3 regions of the Kitasatospora sp. NPDC054768 genome follow, and region 1 is predicted to be linked to each of the others. Evidence: riboswitches for the same ligand, from Rfam matches in the RefSeq annotation. Region 1 holds a riboswitch; each other region holds the start of a gene.
The links. A riboswitch is a leader RNA that binds a small molecule or an ion and turns the genes downstream of it on or off. The one in region 1 is predicted to bind cobalamin.
Positions count from the first base shown of each region.

Region 1 (6,565 bases):
GGGGCACCCTGGTCGCCGCGGTAGGTGACGGCGAGGGCGGGCAGGCCGAGCCGGTCGAGGACGGGGAGCACCGGGAGGGTCTGCTGGCGGTCGGCCTCGGGGCCGTGCACCAGGATCACCCAGGTGCCGCGCTTGCCGTCGAGCCACCAGGCGGGAAGGGCGCCGAGCTCGCCGTCGGCGGTGGTGTCGGTGAAGGGGAGGCCGAGTGCCTCGGTGGGGTCGCCGAGGTGGACCCGGGGGGTGAAGCGGACCTCGGTGCCGGGGGTGAGCGTGCCCCGGTCGGCGCGGAGCAGCCGGCGGGTGACGCCCCGCTCGTCGCTGTGCAGGACCTCCTCGACGACCGCGTGCCCGCCGTCCGCCCACTCGACCGCCCAGCGGCCGGGGCGCAGGCTCTCGGGGCCGCGGGTGAAGGTGACGCGGCCGGGGGCGAGGCCGCGGACCACGACCGGCCCGGACTCCGGGACGGCGGCCACCGGACGGACCGTCCGCTCGGAGGCCCGACGGCCGATCACCAGCACGGCGGCCCCGACCGCGGCGGCCGCCACGACGGCGGCGGTTCCCCAACGCATTTCGCTCCCCGCTCTGTTACTCACGGACCGGACGGTGTTCGGGCACCAGTTCACCGGCGCTCCGTCCGCCCGGCCACCGGGCTGGGCCGTCCGGGTCACCCGGGCGGCGGCCCGGCGGCGCCGAGGAGGTGCCGGAAGCGGGCGGCGAGGGCGGCGAGGGCGGCGGCGGGGGCTTTCCGCGGTGCCTGCCACCGAACCGCAGGCGTGGCCCCGGTCCTGCCCCAGCCGCCGAACGCACGAAGCGGCCCGGCCGCGGACCGGTGCCGCGCCGGGGATCCCCCGGCGTGTCAGCGGCCCCGCGCCGGACGATCCCCGGCCTGTCGGCGGCGTCCGCGTGTGACCAACCCCTCCGTGACCTCGGTTGACTCCCGGTTCGGGCCCGTGATGGGATCCTGGGGCCAAACGGAGGCATGGAGAGGAAGCCGGTGGAATTCCGGCGCGGTCCCGCCACTGTCACCGGGGAGCACGCTCGGAACATCGCCACGGCGGCCGTCGACGGCCGCTGGAAGGCTCCGGGGGTGCGTTCGACCCGGAAGCCAGGAGACTCTCGCCCCCGTCACGTCGATCCAGGGCGCGGACCCTGAGTGAGGACACGCACGCGATGCAGGCTGCCCCGCCCCACCGGACTCCGAGCTGCCTTCCGCCGTGCCCCCGATGACCCCGCTCGGGCCCTCCTCCTCGCCGCGCCCGCTGGCCCGCGCCGCCGCGTTCGCGCTCGGCGCCGTCGCGGGCCATGTCGCCGACGCCCGCTTCGCCGACCCCCGCCAGGGCCATCCGGTGGCCGTCTTCGGCAGCGCCGCGACCCGGCTGGAGCGTCGGCTGTGGCGCGACGACCGCGGCGCGGGGGCCGGGTACACGGCGCTGTGCGTGGGCGCGGTCGCGGCGGGCACGCTCGCCCTGGACCGTACGGTGGGCCGGCGTCCGCTGAGCCGGGCGGTGCTGGCGGCGGCCGCGACCTGGACGGTGCTCGGCGGCACCTCGCTGACCCGGGAGGCGCGCACCATCGGCCGCTCGCTGGCCGCGGGCGACCTCGCGGCCGCCCGGGAGCGGCTGCCGCACCTGTGCGGGCGGGACCCGAGCGCGCTGGACGGGCAGCAGATCGCCCGGGCGGTGGTCGAGTCGGTGGCCGAGAACACCGCCGACGCCGTGGTGAACGCGCTGACCTGGGGCGCCCTGGCCGGCACGCCCGGCCTGCTGGCCTTCCGCGCCGTGAACACCCTGGACGCGATGGTGGGCCACCGCTCGCCGCGCTACGCCCGGTTCGGCTGGGCCTCGGCCCGGCTGGACGACCTGGCGGGCTGGCCGGGCGCCCGGCTGACGGCGCTGCTGACGGTGGCCGCCGCGCCCGAGCCCCGTACGGCCTGGCGGGTCTGGCGGCGCGACGGCTCCGCGCACCCGAGCCCGAACGCGGGCCAGGCCGAGGCGGCGTTCGCCGGCGCGGTGGGCGTACGGCTGGGCGGGGCGCTGCGGTACGGCGAGAGGGTGGAGCACCGGCCCGTACTGGGTGCGGAGCTGCGGCCGGTGACGGTGGACGACATCGAGCGCGCCTGTGCGCTCTCCCGGCGGGTGGGCGCACTGGCGCTGGGTACGACGGTCGCGGGGCACGTCCTGCTGCGGATGCTGCTGAGGAAGAGGGGACGGGCATGAGCAAGGCGCTGCTGGTCGCGGGGACGACCTCGGACGCGGGCAAGAGCGTGGTGACGGCCGGGATCTGCCGTTGGCTCGTCCGCCAGGGCGTGCGGGTCGCGCCGTTCAAGGCGCAGAACATGTCGCTCAATTCCTTCGTCACCGCCGACGGCGCCGAGATCGGCCGCGCCCAGGCGATGCAGGCGCAGGCCGCCCGGGTGGAGCCGGAGGCGGCGATGAACCCGGTGCTGCTCAAGCCGGGCGCGGACGGCCGCAGCCAGGTGGTGCTGCTCGGCAGGCCGGTGGCGGAGGTGGGCGCGCTGGACTACCGCGAGCGCAAGCCCGTCCTGCTGGAGCGCGCCCTGGAGTGCCTGGCGGACCTGCGTGGCCGCTACGACGTGGTGGTCTGCGAGGGCGCGGGCTCGCCCGCCGAGATCAACCTGCGCGACCGCGACATCGCCAACATGGGCCTGGCGACGGCCGCCGCCCTGCCGGTGGTGGTGGTCGGGGACATCGACCGCGGCGGGGTCTTCGCGGCGATGTACGGGACGCTGGCGCTGCTGTCGGCGGAGGACCAGCGGCACGTGGCCGGCTGGTTCGTCAACAAGTTCCGCGGTGACGCGCGGCTGCTCGCGCCCGGGCTGGAGATGCTGCACGGGCTGACCGGCCGTCCGGTGCTGGGCACGCTGCCGATGCTGCCCGGGCTCTGGCTGGACGCCGAGGACTCGCTGGACCTGTCGACGGTGGTGGACCGGGCGGACGGGCCCGGGCCGTACGGCGCGGACGTGCTGCGGGTGGCCGTGGTGCGCTTCCCGCGGCTGTCCAACTTCACCGACATGGACGCGCTCGCGCAGGAGCCGGGCGTGCTGGTGCGCTGGGCGACCCGCCCGGAGGAGCTGGCCGACGCCGACCTGGTGGTGCTGCCCGGCACCCGGGCCACCGTCGCCGACCTCGCCTGGCTGCGCGAGCGCGGTCTGGAGCCGGCGCTGCGGGCCCGGGCGGCGGCCGGGCTGCCGGTCCTCGGGGTCTGCGGCGGCTACCAGATGCTGGCGCGCTCGATCGTGGACGAGGTCGAGTCGAGGGCGGGGGCCGTCGAGGGCCTCGGCCTGCTGCCGACGCAGGTGCGGTTCGGCGCCGAGAAGGTGCTGGCGCGGCCGGTCGGCGAGGCGTACGGGCAGCGGGTGGAGGGCTACGAGATCCACCACGGCGTGGTCACCGTCGAGGGCGGGGACACGTTCGTCTCCGACGGCCGGGGGCGGAGTCTGGACGGCTGCCGGGTGGGCCCGGTCTGGGGCACGACCTGGCACGGCGCGCTGGAGAACGACGGGTTCCGCCGCGAACTCCTGCGCGAGGTCGCCGCGTTGTCGGGCCGGGCGTTCGTCCCGGCCCCGGACACCTCCTTCGCCGCGGCGCGCGAGGCCCGTCTGGACCGGCTGGGCGACCTGATCGAGGAGCACGCCGACACCGACGCGCTGTGGAAGCTGATCGAGGGCGGGGTGCCGGCGGCCGGATCGCTGCCGTTCGTCCCGCCCGGGGCCCCTGGGAGTGACGCATGAGCCGGGTACGGCGGCAGTGCCGAGTACGGCAGCAGAGCCGGGCAGGATCACGGAGCCGGGCAGGATCACAGGACCGGACGGTGCCGCGGAACCGGGCACGACAGGAGTGGGGTACGGCATGAGTGACGTCCGCTATCCGTTCACCGCGATCGTCGGCATGGCCGACCTGCGGCTCGGGCTGCTGCTGAACGCGGTCTCCCCGGCCGTGGGCGGCGTGCTGGTGCGCGGTGAGAAGGGCACCGCGAAGTCGACCATGGTGCGCGCGCTGGCCGGCCTGCTGCCGTCCATCGCCACCGTGGACGACTGCCGCTTCGCCTGCGACCCGGCCGCGCCCGACCCGCAGTGCCCGGACGGGCCGCACGTCTCCCCGCCCGCTTCCGAACGGCCGGCCCAGCTGGTCGAGTTGCCGGTCGGCGTGGCCGAGGACCGGATCGTCGGCTCGCTCGACCTGGAGCGGGCGCTGGCCGAGGGCGTCAAGGCGTACGAGCCCGGGCTGCTCGCCAGGGCGCACCGCGGCGTGCTCTACATCGACGAGGTGAACCTGCTCCAGGACCACGTGGTGGACCTGCTGCTGGACGCCGCCGCGATGGGCCGCTCCTACGTCGAGCGCGAGGGCGTGTCGGTGCGCCACGCGGCCCGGTTCCTGCTGGTGGGCACGATGAACCCGGAGGAGGGCGAGCTGCGGCCGCAGCTGCTCGACCGGTTCGGCCTGACCGTCGAGATCGCCGCCACCCGGGATCCGGCCGAGCGCGCCGAGGTGGTCCGCCGCCGGCTCGCCTACGACGCGGATCCGACCGGCTTCGCCGAGCGGTTCGCCGCGGAGGAGTGGGCTCTCGCCGAACGCATCGTCGCGGCGCGGGAGTTGCTGTCCAAGGTCGAGCTGACCGATGTGGCGCTGCGTCAGATCACCGCCGTGTGCGCCGCGTTCGAGGTGGACGGGCTGCGCGCTGACATCGTGATGGCCCGCACCGCCGTCGCGCTGGCGGCCTGGGACGGGCGCACCGAGGTGCAGGAGGAGGACGTCCGCAAGGCGGCGCAGCTGGCGCTGCCGCACCGGCGCCGCCGCAACCCCTTCGACGCGCCGGGGCTGGACGAGGAACAGCTGGACCGGACGCTGGAGGAGCACGCGCAGCAGGAGGAGCCTGAGCCCGAGGGCGACGGGTCCGGCCCGGACGGCGACGGGCCGGACGGCGACGGGCCGGAGGGCGGCCCGGACGGGGGCGGCCCCGACGGCGGCGGCGCGCCCGAGCCGTCCGACGGCGGCCCCGAGGGGTCCGCTCCCGAGCCGTCGGCCCCCGAGGCGCCCTCCCCCGAGGGCCCCGAGGAGTCGGCGCGGCAGCCCGTGCCCGCCCAACACCCCTCCCCCGCGCGGGAGTCGGCGCCGGTCGCGGCCGGGGACCCGTACCGGACCCAGCTGTTCACCGTCAAGGGCACCGGTCACGGCGCCCAGGGCCGCCGCTCCCCCGCCGAGACCACCGGCGGACACACCATCCGCGCCCGCCGCCCGCAGGGCGCGCTCGGCCGGCTGCACCTGACCGCGACCCTCCAGGCCGCCGCGCCGCACCAGGCTGCGCGCGGGCGCAGCGGGCGGGCGCTGGTGGTGCACAAGGACGACTTCCGCGAACAGGTGCGCCAGGGGCGGGAGTCCAACCTGGTGCTGTTCGTGGTGGACGCCTCCGGGTCGATGGCCGCCCGGCAGCGGATGACCACCGTCAAGGGCGCGGTGCTGTCGCTGCTGATGGACGCCTACCAGCGCCGCGACAAGATCGGCATGATCACCTTCCGGGGCGCGGGTGCCGAGCTGGCACTGCCGCCCACCTCCTCGGTGGAGGTCGGGGCGGCCCGGCTGGAGTCGCTGCCCACCGGCGGGCGGACCCCGCTGGCCGCCGGCCTGCTGCGCGCGCACGAGGTGCTGCGGGTGGAGCGGCTGCGCGACCCGAGCCGGCGCCCGCTGCTGGTCGTGGTGACCGACGGCCGGGCCACCGGCGGGCGGGACGCGCTCGCCCGCTCGCACCGCGCGGCCGCGCTGTTCGCGGCGCAGGGCACGGCGAGCGTGGTGCTGGACTGCGAGTCCGGCCCGGTCCGCCTGGGCCTGGCCCGCACCCTGGCCGGGCTGCTCGGCGGCACCGCCGTCGGCCTGGACGAGCTGCGCGCCGAGGGCGTGGCCTCGCTCGTCCGCGAGAGCCGGTCCGACAACCGTTCTGCGAACCGTGCAACCACCGCGATGCGAAAGGCGGCCTGAGCCGACATGCCCAAGGGTGTCCCCGAGAGCGTCCCCGACGACGGCCTGACGACCCGTCAGCGCCGCACACTGCCGATCACCGCCGTGCACACCGGCCCCGGCAAGGGCAAGTCCACGGCCGCGTTCGGCATGGCGCTGCGGGCCTGGAACCAGGGCTGGCCGGTCGGGGTGTTCCAGTTCGTGAAGTCCGCCAAGTGGAAGGTCGGCGAGGAGAACGCGCTGCGCGTGCTCGGCGCCTCCGGCGAGGGCGGCACCGTCGACTGGCACAAGATGGGCTCCGGCTGGTCCTGGATCCAGCGCTCCGCCGAGCAGGAGATGTCCAGCGAGGAGGCGGCCAAGGAGGGCTGGGAGCAGGTCAAGCGGGACCTCGCGGCCGAGACCTACCGCTTCTACGTGCTGGACGAGTTCACCTACCCGATGCACTGGGGGTGGGTCGACCCGGACGAGGTGGTGGCCGTACTCAAGGACCGTCCGGGCAGTCAGCACGTCGTCATCACCGGCCGGTACGCGCCCGAGGCGCTGACCGGATTCGCCGACCTGGTCACCGAGATGACCAAGGTCAAGCACCCCAT
Region 1 covers NZ_JBSHBN010000007.1:80,370-86,934, forward strand. The annotation lists gene ACWGKU_RS03595 (alpha/beta fold hydrolase) at 1-569, opposite strand, end outside; cobalamin riboswitch at 985-1,116, shown strand; gene ACWGKU_RS03600 (cobalamin biosynthesis protein) at 1,224-2,216, shown strand; gene ACWGKU_RS03605 (cobyric acid synthase) at 2,213-3,751, shown strand; gene ACWGKU_RS03610 (putative cobaltochelatase) at 3,870-5,993, shown strand; gene cobO (cob(I)yrinic acid a,c-diamide adenosyltransferase) at 6,000-6,565, shown strand, end outside.

Region 2 (6,565 bases), on a different contig from region 1:
TCGCAGGACTCGGGGTTCTCCAGGGAGCAGGCGAGGGCGGCTTCCTGCTCCGGGGTGAGGGTCGGGGTGTTCACGGGCACGGGCGCCGGCGCGGCGGCACGGGCGGCACCGGACGCGGCCTGGGCGATGCGGGTGGCCGGGCGGGAACGCAGGTAGTAGGTGGTCTTCAGACCGACCTTCCACGCGTAGGCGTACATCGAGCTGAGCTTGCCGATGGTCGGCGCCGCCATGAACAGGTTCAGGGACTGGCTCTGGTCCAGGTACGGCATGCGGGCCGCGGCCAGGTCGATCAGCGCGCGCTGCGGCAGCTCCCAGGCCGTCCGGTACAGCGAACGCACCTCGGCGGGCAGCCAGTTCAGCTCCTGCACCGAGCCGTTGGCGTCGCGCAGGGCGTCGCGGGTCTGCTGGTCCCAGACGCCGAGCTCCTTGAGCTCGCGCACCAGGTACGGGTTGACCTGGAGGAACTCGCCGGACAGCGTCTCGCGCTTGAACAGGTTGGACACCTGCGGCTCGATGCACTCGTACACGCCGGCGATGGACGCGATGGTCGCGGTCGGCGCGATGGCCAGCAGCAGCGAGTTGCGCAGGCCGGTCTCGGCGATCCGGGCGCGCAGCGCCGTCCAGCGGTCGGCCCACTGCGGGGCGGCCGTCGGGAAGTGGTCGATGTGCAGCTCGCCGCGGGCGGCGCGGGTCTCGCCGTACGCCTCGTGGCGGCCGAGCTGCTCGGCCAGGTCGGCGGAGCGCTCGTACGCGGTGAGCATGATGCGCTCGGCGATGAGGGTGGAGAGGACCTTCGCCTCGGCGGAGTCGAAGTCGATCCGCAGCTGGAAGAAGACGTCCTGGAGGCCCATCACGCCGAGGCCGACCGGCCGCCAGCGGGAGTTGGACGTCCCGGCCTCGGTGGTCGGGTAGAAGTTGATGTCCACCACGCGGTCGAGGAACGTCACGGCCGTACGGACGGTGGCGTCGAGGCGCTCCCAGTCCATGGCGCCGATCAGGTCGTCGGCCGTGGCGCCCGGGGCGACGTGGGCGCCCAGGTTGACCGAGCCCAGGTTGCAGACGGCGGTCTCGGAGTCGTCCGTGACCTCCAGGATCTCGGTGCACAGGTTGGAGGAGTGCACCGTGCGGCCCGGCAGCGCGGTCTGGTTGGCGGCGCGGTTGGAGGCGTCCTTGAAGGTCATCCAGCCGTTGCCGGTCTGCGCGAGGGTGCGCATCATGCGGGCGTACAGGGTCTGCGCCGGGATGGTGCGCACGGCCTTGCCGGCCAGCTCGGCCTTGCGGTACGCCTCGTCGAACTCCTCGCCCCACAGGTCGACCAGCTCGGGCACGTCGGCCGGGGAGAACAGCGACCAGTCCTGGTTGGCGTTGACCCGGCGCATGAACTCGTCCGGGATCCAGTGCGCCAGGTTGAGGTTGTGGGTGCGGCGGGCCTCTTCGCCGGTGTTGTCGCGGAGCTCCAGGAACTCCTCGATGTCGGCGTGCCAGGTCTCCAGGTAGACGCAGGCCGCGCCCTTGCGGCGGCCGCCCTGGTTGACGGCGGCGACCGAGGAGTCGAGGGTGCGCAGGAACGGCACGATGCCGTTGGACTTGCCGTTGGTGCCGCGGATCAGGCTGCCGCGCGAGCGGATGCGCGAGTACGACAGGCCGATGCCGCCGGCGTGCTTGGACAGGCGGGCGATCTGCGCGTAGCGGTTGTAGATCGAGTCCAGGTTGTCCAGCGGCGAGTCGAGCAGGTAGCAGCTCGACATCTGCGGGTGGCGGGTGCCGGAGTTGAAGAGCGTCGGCGAGGACGTCAGGTACTCCAGGCGGCTCATCAGGCCGTACAGCTCGGCCACCTCGCGCACGGACTGCTCGCTGTCGCCGACCGCCAGGCCACAGGCGACGCGGAGCAGGAAGTGCTGCGGGGTCTCGATCACCTTGCGGGTGATCGGGTGGCGCAGCAGGTAGCGGGACTGCACCGTGCGCAGGCCGAAGTACTCGAAGCGGTCGTCGCCCTTGGTGTCGACGAGCGCGTCCAGGGCGGCCGCGTGCTTGGTGACGAAGGCGGCGGTGGTGTCGCCGATCAGGCCCTCGGCGTGGCCGACGGCGATCGAGGCGGAGAAGGACACCGAGCCCTGGCTGTTCGCCTCGTCGACGATCTCCAGGGCGAGCAGGCGGGCGGCGAGCTTCGAGTACTGGGGGTCCTCGGCGATCATCGACGCGGCGGCATCCACGGCCAGCCCGCGCAGCTCGGCGAAGTCCGAGCCGGCGTGGCGGCCGCGCAGCGCGGCGGCGGCGACATGGCCGGGGTCGACCTCGGTGAGGTCGGTGCTGCGGTCGGTGAGCAGCCGCAACAGGGCGCCGCCGGGGTCGGAGACCGTCGGGTCGGTGAAGGCGGTGCCGGTGCCCTGGGCGGGCAGGGTGGCTGAGGCGGCGATGGTCAAGGCGCTCTCTCCTGGCGGCGATCGGCGGCGGTGATCGGGGGTACCGGGCCGATCGGGGCAGGGGAGCACGCACGCGGGCGCAAGCGGCGTCCGCGCGACGGTGGCATCCCCGGCCCGCCCGCGAGGCCCGGAAGGAAACTGCTCGTGCTGCCGGCCTCTGCGGGAGGGCCCGTGGCACACCGTCGGCAGGTGTTCGGACTCGCGGGGAGGGCTCGTGGAGCCGCCCGCTCACCGCTGCGGGGCAGTCCCGGATTCGCACCGGGTTCCCCTGCATCGACAGCAGGGACGAGCATACATCTAGTGCCGTGAGTCCGATGCAGCCCCACATGTTGTGTCGCGAAGTACAGTTGTTCGACTGTGTGTGCGATAAACTGCTCAGGCTGGAGGGTGCCATTCCTGGCCTGTGCGGGCCTCGCACGGGCGCATCCGGACCTGGGCGGTCCCGCTCGCGGCGGCGCCCGGATTCTCGACGCAGCGCCCGGTGCCCTGGTTCGCGAGCTGCCCCGTCGGGGTCACCCGCCAGCGCTGATCGGGGCGCGAGGTGCAGTCCGTGAGGACGGGGAAACCGAGGCCCGGATCCTCGACGCAGCGCCCGTTCTGCCCCACCGAGCCGTCGTCCCCCATCGTCCACGCCTGCGCGGGCGAGCCGTCGCAGGTGCCGGCGCCGATCGCGGCCGGATCGCCCGCCACCCGGCTGTCCAGGCAGAGACCGGGCAGGGCCGAGGTGATCGCGCCGCTGGGCTGCCCGGCGGCGGCCTGGAACGAGAACGAGTCGCTGCTGAGCCCGGCGCCCCCGTCCCAGATCTCGAACCCGGCCTGGACGGCGCACAGGTACGAGCCCGCCGGGACGTAGCCGCGCTGGACGGCGTCGCGGGTGAAGGCCCGCAGGTCCAGGTCGGTGACGGAGGTCGCGCTGGTGGCCATCTCGTAGGTGATCAGGGTGTGGCTGCTCTTCTTCGGCGCCTCGTACACCCGGTAGGAGGCGCCGCCGACCTGGAGCTCGCCGGCCTGCCGGCCGAACGGGGTCTTGCCGTTCCCGCGCAGCCAGATCATCAGCTCGGCGCTCTCGGTGAAGGAGCAGCTGGTCCGGCTGTTGCTGTACCAGACGTCGTACGAGGCGTTGTAGACGCCGCTGTCGATCTGCGTGGTCCGCCAGCTGCTGGTGGCGTAGCGCAACTTGTCGACCGCGATGGGTAGCGGGCCGGTGCCGGGCTGGAGCTGGGTGCTGATGTGCGGGTACGCGCCGGGGCCGCGGTCCGGGTCGGTCAGGCTGGCGGGGCCGATGCCGCTGCGGGTCACCCGGAAGCCGCTTCCGCCGTCGGTGCCGCTGATGCAGAGGCCCCCGGTGGCGTTCCACTCGTTCGGGTTGATCAGGTAGCGGCCGGAGTCGACGGCCTGGGCGGGGTAGCGGTTCTCCCCGGTGGAGCAGATCTCGCCGGCGGTGGCGGCCGGCAGCGGGGCGACCGCGGGGGCGGTCTGGTCGGGCTGCCTGCGGTCCCGCGGGAGCAGCACGGCGCACAGGATCAGCGCGATCACGATGGTCGGCGCGAGCCACCACCACGAGCGCCGGGTCGCGCGCCCGGTTCCGGGTACGGCGGGGGTGGTCATGGGGTTCTCGCCTCCCTGCTGCGGTGTTGTCGGCCGGTACGAGGGCCGGCTCGGCGGCGCGCTCACCCGGCGGGGGTGGAGCTCGACCGGGGCCGGGTCGCGGGGGAGGTCGGCTTCTTGACGGGGGGCTTCGTGGTGGAGCCGGCCGTCGGGCTCGGAGTGGTCGGGGGATCGGTCGTCGGGGCGGGCGCGGGGGCCGGCGGCGCGGCGGTCAGGGCCGGCTGGGAGCGGATGGTCCAGGGCGTGTTGTAGCGGGGCGCGGAGACCCCGGCCGCGAACGCCTCGGACGCGGCGCCGGACGCGGCGACCCTCCAGTCGACCTCCTTGCGCGACTCGTACCAGATCACGCCGATGATGTCGGGGTGCTGGGGGAGCTGCGCGAACATCTCGGTGATCCACTGCGCCTTCAGCCCCGAGGTGTCGGTGGCCCCGGTCTCGGTGATCACCACGGGCTTCTTCGTGAACGCCCGGATCTGCTCGATGGTCGGCTGGAAGATCTGGTCGAACGACTTGTACTTCTCGACGCCGGTGGTGCCGTAGTAGCCGGACAGGCCGACCCAGTCGACGTAGTCCTCGCCCGGGTAGAGCGTGTTCAGGCTGGTGGCGTTCTCGTAGTCGACGTTGGGGCTCCACACCCAGGTGACCCGGGTGGCGCCGACCTGCTTGAAGATGTCGTGGACGTGCTGCCACGCCTGGACGTACTGGCCCTTCCGGTTGCCGTTCGCCTGCTCGGTCCAGGGGTACCAGTAGCCGTTCATCTCGTGGGCGAAGCGCAGGGCGATGGGGTAGCCGAGGCCCTTGACGCCCTCGGCCCAGGTCCTGATGTAGTCGTCGAACCTGCCGTCGATGATGTTCGAGAGGGCGTACTCCGGCTGCTCGCCGCGGAGCTTGTCCTCCTTCGCCTCCTTGCGGTAGTCCCACGGCTCCCAGGCGACCATCGGCATGATGCCGCGCTCGGCGACGGTGTCGAACACCCGGCGGTCGAACTTCCGGTCCCACCAGCCGACCGAGAACTCCAGCACGCTCGGCTGGTGCTTGACGGCGGCGGTGAACTCGTCGAGCGGGCCGAGGTCGTACGGGCCGGGTTTGGTCATGATGCCGGTGAAGGCGCCGCCGGCCGGCGGGAACTGCGGCGGCGGGGGCGGCGGGACGGCGGTCGCGCCCGGCGTGGTGGGGGTGACGGAGGGGGACGGCGACGCGGCCAGGGCGCTGGTCAGCCAGCCCGGCATCGCCGTGGGGGCCGCACCGGCGAAGCTGTACGGGTCCTGGTCGTGGTTGCGGGAGAGCCGGGGCGCGAGCACGAAGGTGTACCCGACCATCAGCACCAGGGCGAGCAGGGCGGCGATCCGGGGGACGGTGATCCGCAGCATCAGCGGGCCCCCCGCTCGGGCCGGCCGCCGACCCGAGCGGGCTCAGGCCCTTCCTCGAACCCGTCCTCCTCCACGGCCGTCGGGGCGGGCTCCCCGGCGTGCGGCGGTTCGGTCCGTTGGACGGGCAGGGACGCGGTCACGAGTTCCTCGGCGGTGTCGGCGGCCCTGGCGGCGACGGCCCGCTGGGCCCGCGCCTCGCGGCGGGCGCCGACGAAGGAGATCGCCAGCGGCGCGAGGCCGGTGAACAGGCTGACCCCGGCCCAGAAGCGCAGGATCCAGATGTCGTGGTGCAGCGTGAAGCTCGCGCCGAGCAGCCCGCCCGCGACCGCCGCCCACAGCAGGTGCAGCCGGAACGTCGACAGCGACTCGGCGCTGCGCAGGTCGCCCTTGGCGGTGACGGCGTAGGCGAGCGGGCGGCGCAGCAGTGCCGCGATCGCGGCGGCCACGTAGACCGGGCCGGCGAACAGGGCGAGGCCCATGCCGGCCATGCCGATCTCGCGCCGCTCGTGCGCGGCCAGGTTGAACCGGCGCAGCCACAGCCACAGCACGAGCCAGCTGCCCATGCTGGCGCCCCACAGGGCCATCCAGTGGGTGCTGTTGAGGTGGATGGAGGTGATGCCGAGGGCCAGGTAGACGGAGGTGGCGAGACTGCCGAGGACGGTGGTGAGCGCCACGCTCGGGTAGTAGAACTGGACCAGGCCGTAGAGCACGCGCTGGCGGAGCCGCAGCTTGATGCCCGAGCGCAGCCGGCTCTTGAGCAGGATCTCCCAGATGCCGTAGGCCCAGCGCTTCTGCTGGTTGAAGTAGTCGGTCCAGGAGGTCGGGCCCTCGCCGACGGCGAGGACGTCGGGGGTGTAGACGCCCTTCCAGCGCTGGCCGGTCCCCGGATTGACGGAGGCCTGGACCCGCATGCTGGTGAGGTGGTCCTCGATGATCGAGTCCTGGTAGCCGCCGATCTGCTGCCAGGCGCTGGGCCGGTACAGGTGGTTGGTGCCGATCAGCAGCGGGGCGTCCATGCCGTTGCCGCCGCGCTCGACCAGACCGGAGAACAGGTACTGCTGCACGGAGGCGCCGTGGGCGACCCAGTTGTCGTACATGTTGCCGTACACCTGGGGGGCGACCACGAAGGCGACGTCGGGGTCGCGGAAGTAGCCGAGGGTGCGC
Region 2 covers NZ_JBSHBN010000089.1:3,194-9,758, forward strand. The annotation lists gene ACWGKU_RS24560 (ribonucleoside-diphosphate reductase subunit alpha) at 1-2,399, opposite strand, end outside; cobalamin riboswitch at 2,591-2,716, opposite strand; gene ACWGKU_RS24565 (GH12 family glycosyl hydrolase domain-containing protein) at 2,799-4,031, opposite strand; gene ACWGKU_RS24570 (glycoside hydrolase family 26 protein) at 4,094-5,401, opposite strand; gene ACWGKU_RS24575 (glycosyltransferase family 2 protein) at 5,401-6,565, opposite strand, start outside.
Region 2: linked by a shared signal. The riboswitch ahead of ACWGKU_RS24560 (ribonucleoside-diphosphate reductase subunit alpha) and the one ahead of ACWGKU_RS03600 (cobalamin biosynthesis protein) in region 1 are both predicted to bind cobalamin.

Region 3 (6,565 bases), on a different contig from region 1:
GGCTGCTGTACCACGACCGCAGGCTCTACCAGGACTGGATCGCCACCCACCGGCTCGGCATCGAGTCGGCCCAGTGGGACAACCAGCCGGCCGCCGTGGTCCGGATGCGCAACCAGCTCGCCCGGGCCCACTTCGACCGCATGGAATACCGGCTCGCCGCCGAGCAGTTGGCGCTCGCCGCGGAGCAGGTCCCGCTGGTGACCGACCGTCGGGTGGTGGGGGTGCTCCACGAGACGGACGGTCTGCTCTGCCTGGCCGACGGCCGCCCGGGCGACGCGGTGCGGCGGTTCACGCTGGCTCTGGCGGCGAACCGGGGCGACGAGCACGGCGAGATCGTCCAGAGCTACAACCTGGCGCAGGCGCTGATCGCCGACGGCCGCGCGCAGGAGGCGCTGGCCCGGCTGGCCGAGGCCACCGCGCAGGCCGATCGGACGCGGGACGAGGACATGCTGATGAAGCTGCCGCTGGTCCGCGCCCGGGCCCACCGGGCGCTCGGGCAGCCGGAGCTCGCCGCCGCCCACGCGGGCGACTGCGCCCGGCGGGCCGAGGAGCGCGGCCAGTACGCGAAGGAGGCGCAGGCCCACACCCTGCTGCTCGCCCTCGCCGAGGAGCTGGACGACGCGGAGCTCGCGGAGCGCAGCCGGGCGCGGCTGCGGGAGCTGCCGGAGTAGCGCCCTTCTCAGGGTCCGGTGCGGAAGGACACCCGGGTGCGGTGCTCGCCGGTGCGGACGGTGAGGCCGTGCCGGGGGAGGCCGGCCGGGTCGCCGCCGTCGGCGAGCCAGCAGGCCACGGCGGAGCCGAGCAGCAGCGGGTCGACGGCGGGGTCGGGGCAGGTCCAGTCCGGTTCGGCGCGGGCCTCCAGCAGCAGGCCGCCGCGCAGTCGGAGCAGGTGGCGGGCCGGGCCGAGGGCGGCCACCGCGACGGCGAGGCCGGGGAGTTCGGCGGCGGAGTCGGCGAGCCAGCGGGCGGCGGGGCGTTCGGCGTGCACCTCGGTGCGGGTCAGGACCTCGGCGGTGTAGCGCAGGGCGTCGCCCGGGTGCTCGTCGGTGAGGGCGTGGAAGCCGCGCGGGGCGTGGTCATGCGGGTCGAAGGGGTAGCGCCGCAGGCTGACCTCGGTGCCCTCGCTCCGGCCCTCGACGTCGTACGCGGTGGGCCGGTCGACGGTGCCGGGGCACGGGGCCGGCCTGGGGTAGGGCGGCAGGGCCGGTTCGTCCCCGGGCTCGTCCAGCCCGGCCAGGAAGGAGTGCAGCAGCGGGCGCAGCAGCCGGGCGGATTCGCCGCGGTGGGCGAGCGAGCGGTCGGTGATCGCGCTCAGGTCGGCCGGGGCCCGGGCGAGGGCCTGTTCGACCTGGGCGGCGAGGTCCCCGTCCGGGTCGAGGACGGGCGCTGCCTGGCCGAAGGCGTAGCCGGGGGAGCGGGGGTCGAGTTCGGCGGCGCCGGTGGCGACGAGCAGGGTGCGGTGGTTCAGGGCGGCGCCGTAGACGGTGACCGATCCGTGGTCGCCGATCACGCAGTCGGCGGCGACGAGCGCGGCCTGCCAGCCCTGGTGGGGCGGGATCAGGCGCAGGCCCATCCGGCGGGCGTCGTCGAGCAGCGCCTCGGGGTCGTGGCGGCTCCACACGTTGGGGTGCAGGACGACGGCCACCGTGTACTCGTCGGCGGGGAGCCGGCGGACCAGCCGCCGGGGGAGGTCCGGGCGGCGGCCGAACAAGGAGTGCTCGCTCCAGGTGGAGCTGACGACGACGAGCCGTCGGCCGCCGGTGGCACCGAGCGCGGCGCGGTAGCCGTCGCGGGAGCGCCGGCTGCCGAGCATCCGGTCGAAGCAGGGGTCGCCGACAACCCGGGCGACGTCCAGCGCCTCGGGGCAGGAGTCCCGCAGCCGGTCCAGCTGCTCGGGGTGGGAGAGGCCGAGGACGTCCACGAACACCCTTCCGCGGTGCGTGAGTTCGTTGCGGGACAGACCGGCGGCGGTGACCGTGTCGCCGGTGGACTCGGTGACCAGCCGGTTGTAGCCGACGCCGTGCGGGAGGACGACGAGGCGGGCGTCCAGCCGGTGCATGGAGGAGTGGACGGCGCAGGCGACGGCCAGGTCGAAGCGGCGGCTGACGGCGTCCTCCCAGTCCAGCACGGTGAAGCCGGGCAGGCCGTGCAGGTACTCGTCCAGGGCGCGGTCGGCGAAGGCGGAGCCGGGGTTGACGGTGAAGTACCGCTCGATGCCGTCCGGGTTCAGCAGGGTCAGGACGTCCAGGACCCGGGTGGCCGAGGTGAGGGTGCGGGCGACCGCCAGCACGCGGGCCCTGACCGGTCGGGTGTTCCACCGGTCGGCGGGCCAGGCGTGGGGGCGGGACGGCACGTCATGATCGTACTCATCCGTTCCGGCCGCGGCGCGGTTCCGGGGCCGGGCCAGTGGGTCAGCCCGTGGCCGCGGTGGGCTCGTGGTGTTCGCCGGCGGCGCACTCGTCGAGGAGGGGGCGCATGGCCTCGTCCACGAGCTGGTAGCGCACCACGCGTCCGTCCCGGTCGCCGGTGACCACGCCGGCCGTGCGGAGCAGCCGCAGGGCCTGGGAGACGGCGGGGTCGCGCATGCCGGTGGCGACCGCGAGGTCGGTGACGGCGAGCGGCCCGGCCCGGTGGAGGGCGAGCAGCAGGGCGAGCCGGCCGGGGTCGGCGAGCAGGGAGAACCGCTCGGCCCAGGACCGGACGTGGGCCGGGTCGCCGATCGCGGCGATGGCCTCGCAGACCCGGTGCCCGTCGATGGTGCGGTGGCCCGCGCGGTCGGCCGGTACGAGATGCATGCGGACATTCTCGCAGGCGGCGGTCTGTGATCCTGGACACCTGCGCAGGTGCGCAACCTTGCACGGGTCGGGGCGTGGCCCCTACGGTGTTCCCCGCCGTGGTGCTCGGGAAGACCGGTGACGGACCCTCAGGGGTCCCAGCCCGGAGCGGCCCTCGCCACTGTGATCGGGTCGTTCCTCCGTCCGCGGAGGAACGTCGTCCGTACCCACGGAGCCACTGGGCGCCTCGCGCGCTTGGGAAGGCGGGTACGGGCGTCCCGTCAGCCAGGAGACCGGCCACGGCATCTCACGAGGTTTTCCACGAGGTGCTGGAGCGTGATCCGCAGATGACCCTGCCCGAAACCGTTGCCGCCGGGGCCGAACCGGCCCCCTCCGCGCTGCCCAGCTTCCAGTGGCGGCGCGAGGACACCGTCCGTACCGCCGGGCTGATGGCGGTGATCGTGGCCATGCACGTGGTGGCCTTCGGCACGCTGATCTTCCTGGTCGCACCCGAGAAGTACGCGGTCGGTACCCAGGTCTTCGGGGTGGGCCTGGGTATCACCGCGTACACCCTCGGGATGCGGCACGCCTTCGACGCCGACCACATCGCGGTGATCGACAACACCACCCGCAAGCTGATGGCGGACGGCAAGCGGCCGGTCTCGGTGGGCTTCTGGTTCGCCCTCGGGCACTCCTCGATGGTGGTGGTGATGGCCGCCCTGGTGGCGGGCGGCGCGCAGCTGGCGAACACCCTGATGGACGACGAGTCGACCACCCACAAGTGGCTCGGCGTGATCGGGACGACCACTTCCGGCGTGTTCCTCTACCTGATCGGCGCGCTCAACCTGGCGGCGCTGCTCGGCATCCTCAGGGTGTTCCGCTCGATGCGGGCCGGGAAGTTCGACGAGAAGGAGCTGGAGGCGCACCTCGACTCGCGCGGCTTCATGGCCCGGGTGCTGAACCGGGCGACCCGTTCGATCACCCGGCCCGGGCAGATGTTCCCGGTGGGCATGGTGCTGGGCCTGGGCTTCGACACCGCGACCGAGGTCACCCTGATGGTGATGGCCGGCTCGGGTGCCGCCTCCGGGCTGCCCTGGTACGCGATCGTCTGCCTGCCGCTGCTGTTCGCGGCCGGGATGAGCCTGTTCGACACCCTGGACGGGACGTTCATGAACTTCGCGTACCAGTGGGCCTTCGCCAACCCGGTGCGGAAGGTGTACTACAACCTGACCATCACCGGTCTGTCGATCGCGGTGGCCTTCATCATCGGCACCATCGAGCTGGTCGGGGTGCTGCACGAGAAGCTCGATCTGACCGACCCGGTCACCGGGTTCATCGCCGACATCTCGCTGGACAACGTCGGCTACGCCATCGCCGGGCTGTTCGTGGTCGTCTGGGCGATCGCGATCGGGTACTGGAAGCTCGCCGGGGTCGAGAAGCGCTGGACGCCCGAGGGCTCCTGAGCCACCCGGCCGCGAGCAGCGGCCTGCCCGCGCACGCCGGAACGGCGCTTCCCCGCGGTGGGGAGGCGCCGTTCGCGTTCCGGGGGCCGGGTGCGCCCCGGGTCGGCGCTCCTCGCGGAAGGCGACGTGCCGGCCGGCGACCGGGTCGTACTCGCACAGGACCGGCAGTGACAGATCCGTGACGGAACGTAGCGGACGGCGGGGGTTCGAGGGACCGCCGGGGGGTGCGGGGCTCCTCGGCGGCACGCTGCGTGGGGGGCGGGGTGCGGGCCCGAGGGGGACGGTGCCGCGGTCGCACAGGGGGGCGTGCAAGGGGTATTGGGGGTTCTGCCGGGGGTGCTCGGCGGGCGCTTCGGGCCGGGGGTTCGTAGGCTCGACGCATGGCGGATGCGTACGCGGGGCGGCGGGAGCGGGTGAGGGAGCACTGCAGTGCGGCCGGGGCCGATGCGGCGCTGATCACCCGTGCGGCGAACGTGCGGTACCTGACGGGCTGCGCGCCCTGCGGGGCGAGCCTGCTGCTGACCAGGGAGCGGGCGCTGCTCGCGCTGCCGGACGACCTGCCGCCGGACGACTCCGGGGAGCACCTGATCGCCCCTGACGTCACCCGGCTGCCGGTGGCGGCCGGGTCGGACTCCGCGCTGGCCGTCGCGGCCGTCGCCGCGCGGTCCGGGGTGTCGGGACTGGCGGTGGAGGAGCACGACCTGACCGTCACCCGGCACCGGGCGGTGGGGGGCCTGACCGAGGGGGCCCGGCTGGTGGACCTCGGTCAGACGGTCGAGCGGCTGCGGGTGGTCAAGGACGAGCACGAGATCGCCGACCTGCGGATCGCCGCCGAGATCGCCGACCAGGCGCTGGGCGAGCTGCTGGAGTCGATCCTGGTCGGCCGCACCGAGCGGCACCTGGCGATGGAGCTGGAGCGCCGGATGATCGACCACGGCGCCGACCGGGCCGCCTTCCCGGTCTCGGTCGGCACCGGCAGCCACTCCGGCCAGGCCGCCCACCAGCCCACCGACCGCCGGGTGGAGGAGGGCGACTTCCTGACCGTGGTGATGGGCGCCCAGTACCGCGGCTACGGCGTCTCCACCGCCCGCACCTTCGTGATCGGCGCGGCCCCCGCGCCCTGGCAGGTGGAGCTGCACCGGCTGGTCTTCCGGGCCCAGCGGGCCGGGCGGGAGGCGCTCGGACCGGGCGTGGAGCAGTGCGTGCCCGACCGGGCCGCCCGGCAGGTCCTGGAGGCGGCCGGCCACACCGAGGCCTCCCCGCACCCGGTGGGCCACGGCGTCGGGCTGGAGATCCGGGAGGCGCCGCGCCTCGGTCCGTCGGACATGGGTAAACTGGACAGCCGCGTGCCGGTCACCGTCGGTCCGGGGGTCCACCTCCCGGGCAGGGGCGGCGTCCGGATCGAGGACACGCTCGTCGTGCGCCCCCTCGAAGAGGGCGGGCCCGAGCTGCTCACCATCACCACCAAGGAGCTCCTCGCCCTGTGACCGCGGCCCCCCGGGGGCCGTGGAAGGCAGGACGCAATCCCTTGGTTCCTTGACAGCTATACAGGAGTTAGTGCGCCCGTGGCTTCCACGAACGATCTCAAGAACGGCATGGTCCTCAAGCTGGAGGGCGGCAAGCTCTGGTCCGTCGTCGAGTTCCAGCACGTCAAGCCCGGCAAGGGCCCGGCCTTCGTGCGTACCAAGCTCAAGGAGGTCCTGACCGGCAAGGTCGTCGACAAGACCTTCAACGCGGGCACCAAGGTCGAGACCGCCAACGTCGACAAGCGCGGCATGCAGTTCTCGTACAAGGACGGCGAGAACTTCGTGTTCATGGACATGGACACCTACGACCAGCTGACCATCGAGCCGTCGGTCGTCGGCGACGCCGCCAAGTACCTGCTGGAGGGCTTCGAGGCCCTCGTCGCGCAGAACGAGGGCTCGGTCCTCTACATCGAGCTCCCGGCCGCGGTCGAGCTGACCATCGCCGAGACCGAGCCGGGCGTCCAGGGCGACCGCTCCACCGGTGGCACCAAGCCGGCCACCCTGGAGACCGGCGCCGAGATCCAGGTGCCGCTCTTCGTCACCAAGGGTGAGAAGGTCAAGGTCGACACCCGCGACGGCAGCTACCTCGGCCGGGTGAAGTAAGTCCGTGTCGGCCGCACGCAGCAAGGCCCGCACCAGGGCCTTCCAGATCCTCTTCGAGGCCGACCACCGCGGGGTCGACCCGCAGCAGGTCCTCGCCGACTGGGTGGCCCGCGCCCGCGAGCCCAGGCCCGACGAGGGCACCCCGCAGGTCGGTGAGTACACCATGGAGCTCATCGAGGGGTACGTCCAGCACGCTCGT
Region 3 covers NZ_JBSHBN010000001.1:31,801-38,365, forward strand. The annotation lists gene ACWGKU_RS00140 (hypothetical protein) at 1-671, shown strand, start outside; gene ACWGKU_RS00145 (hypothetical protein) at 680-2,353, opposite strand; gene ACWGKU_RS00150 (ArsR/SmtB family transcription factor) at 2,412-2,795, opposite strand; cobalamin riboswitch at 2,878-3,090, shown strand; gene ACWGKU_RS00155 (Nickel transporter NicT) at 3,122-4,237, shown strand; gene ACWGKU_RS00160 (M24 family metallopeptidase) at 4,618-5,724, shown strand; gene efp (elongation factor P) at 5,803-6,366, shown strand; gene nusB (transcription antitermination factor NusB) at 6,371-6,565, shown strand, end outside.
Region 3: linked by a shared signal. The riboswitch ahead of ACWGKU_RS00155 (Nickel transporter NicT) and the one ahead of ACWGKU_RS03600 (cobalamin biosynthesis protein) in region 1 are both predicted to bind cobalamin.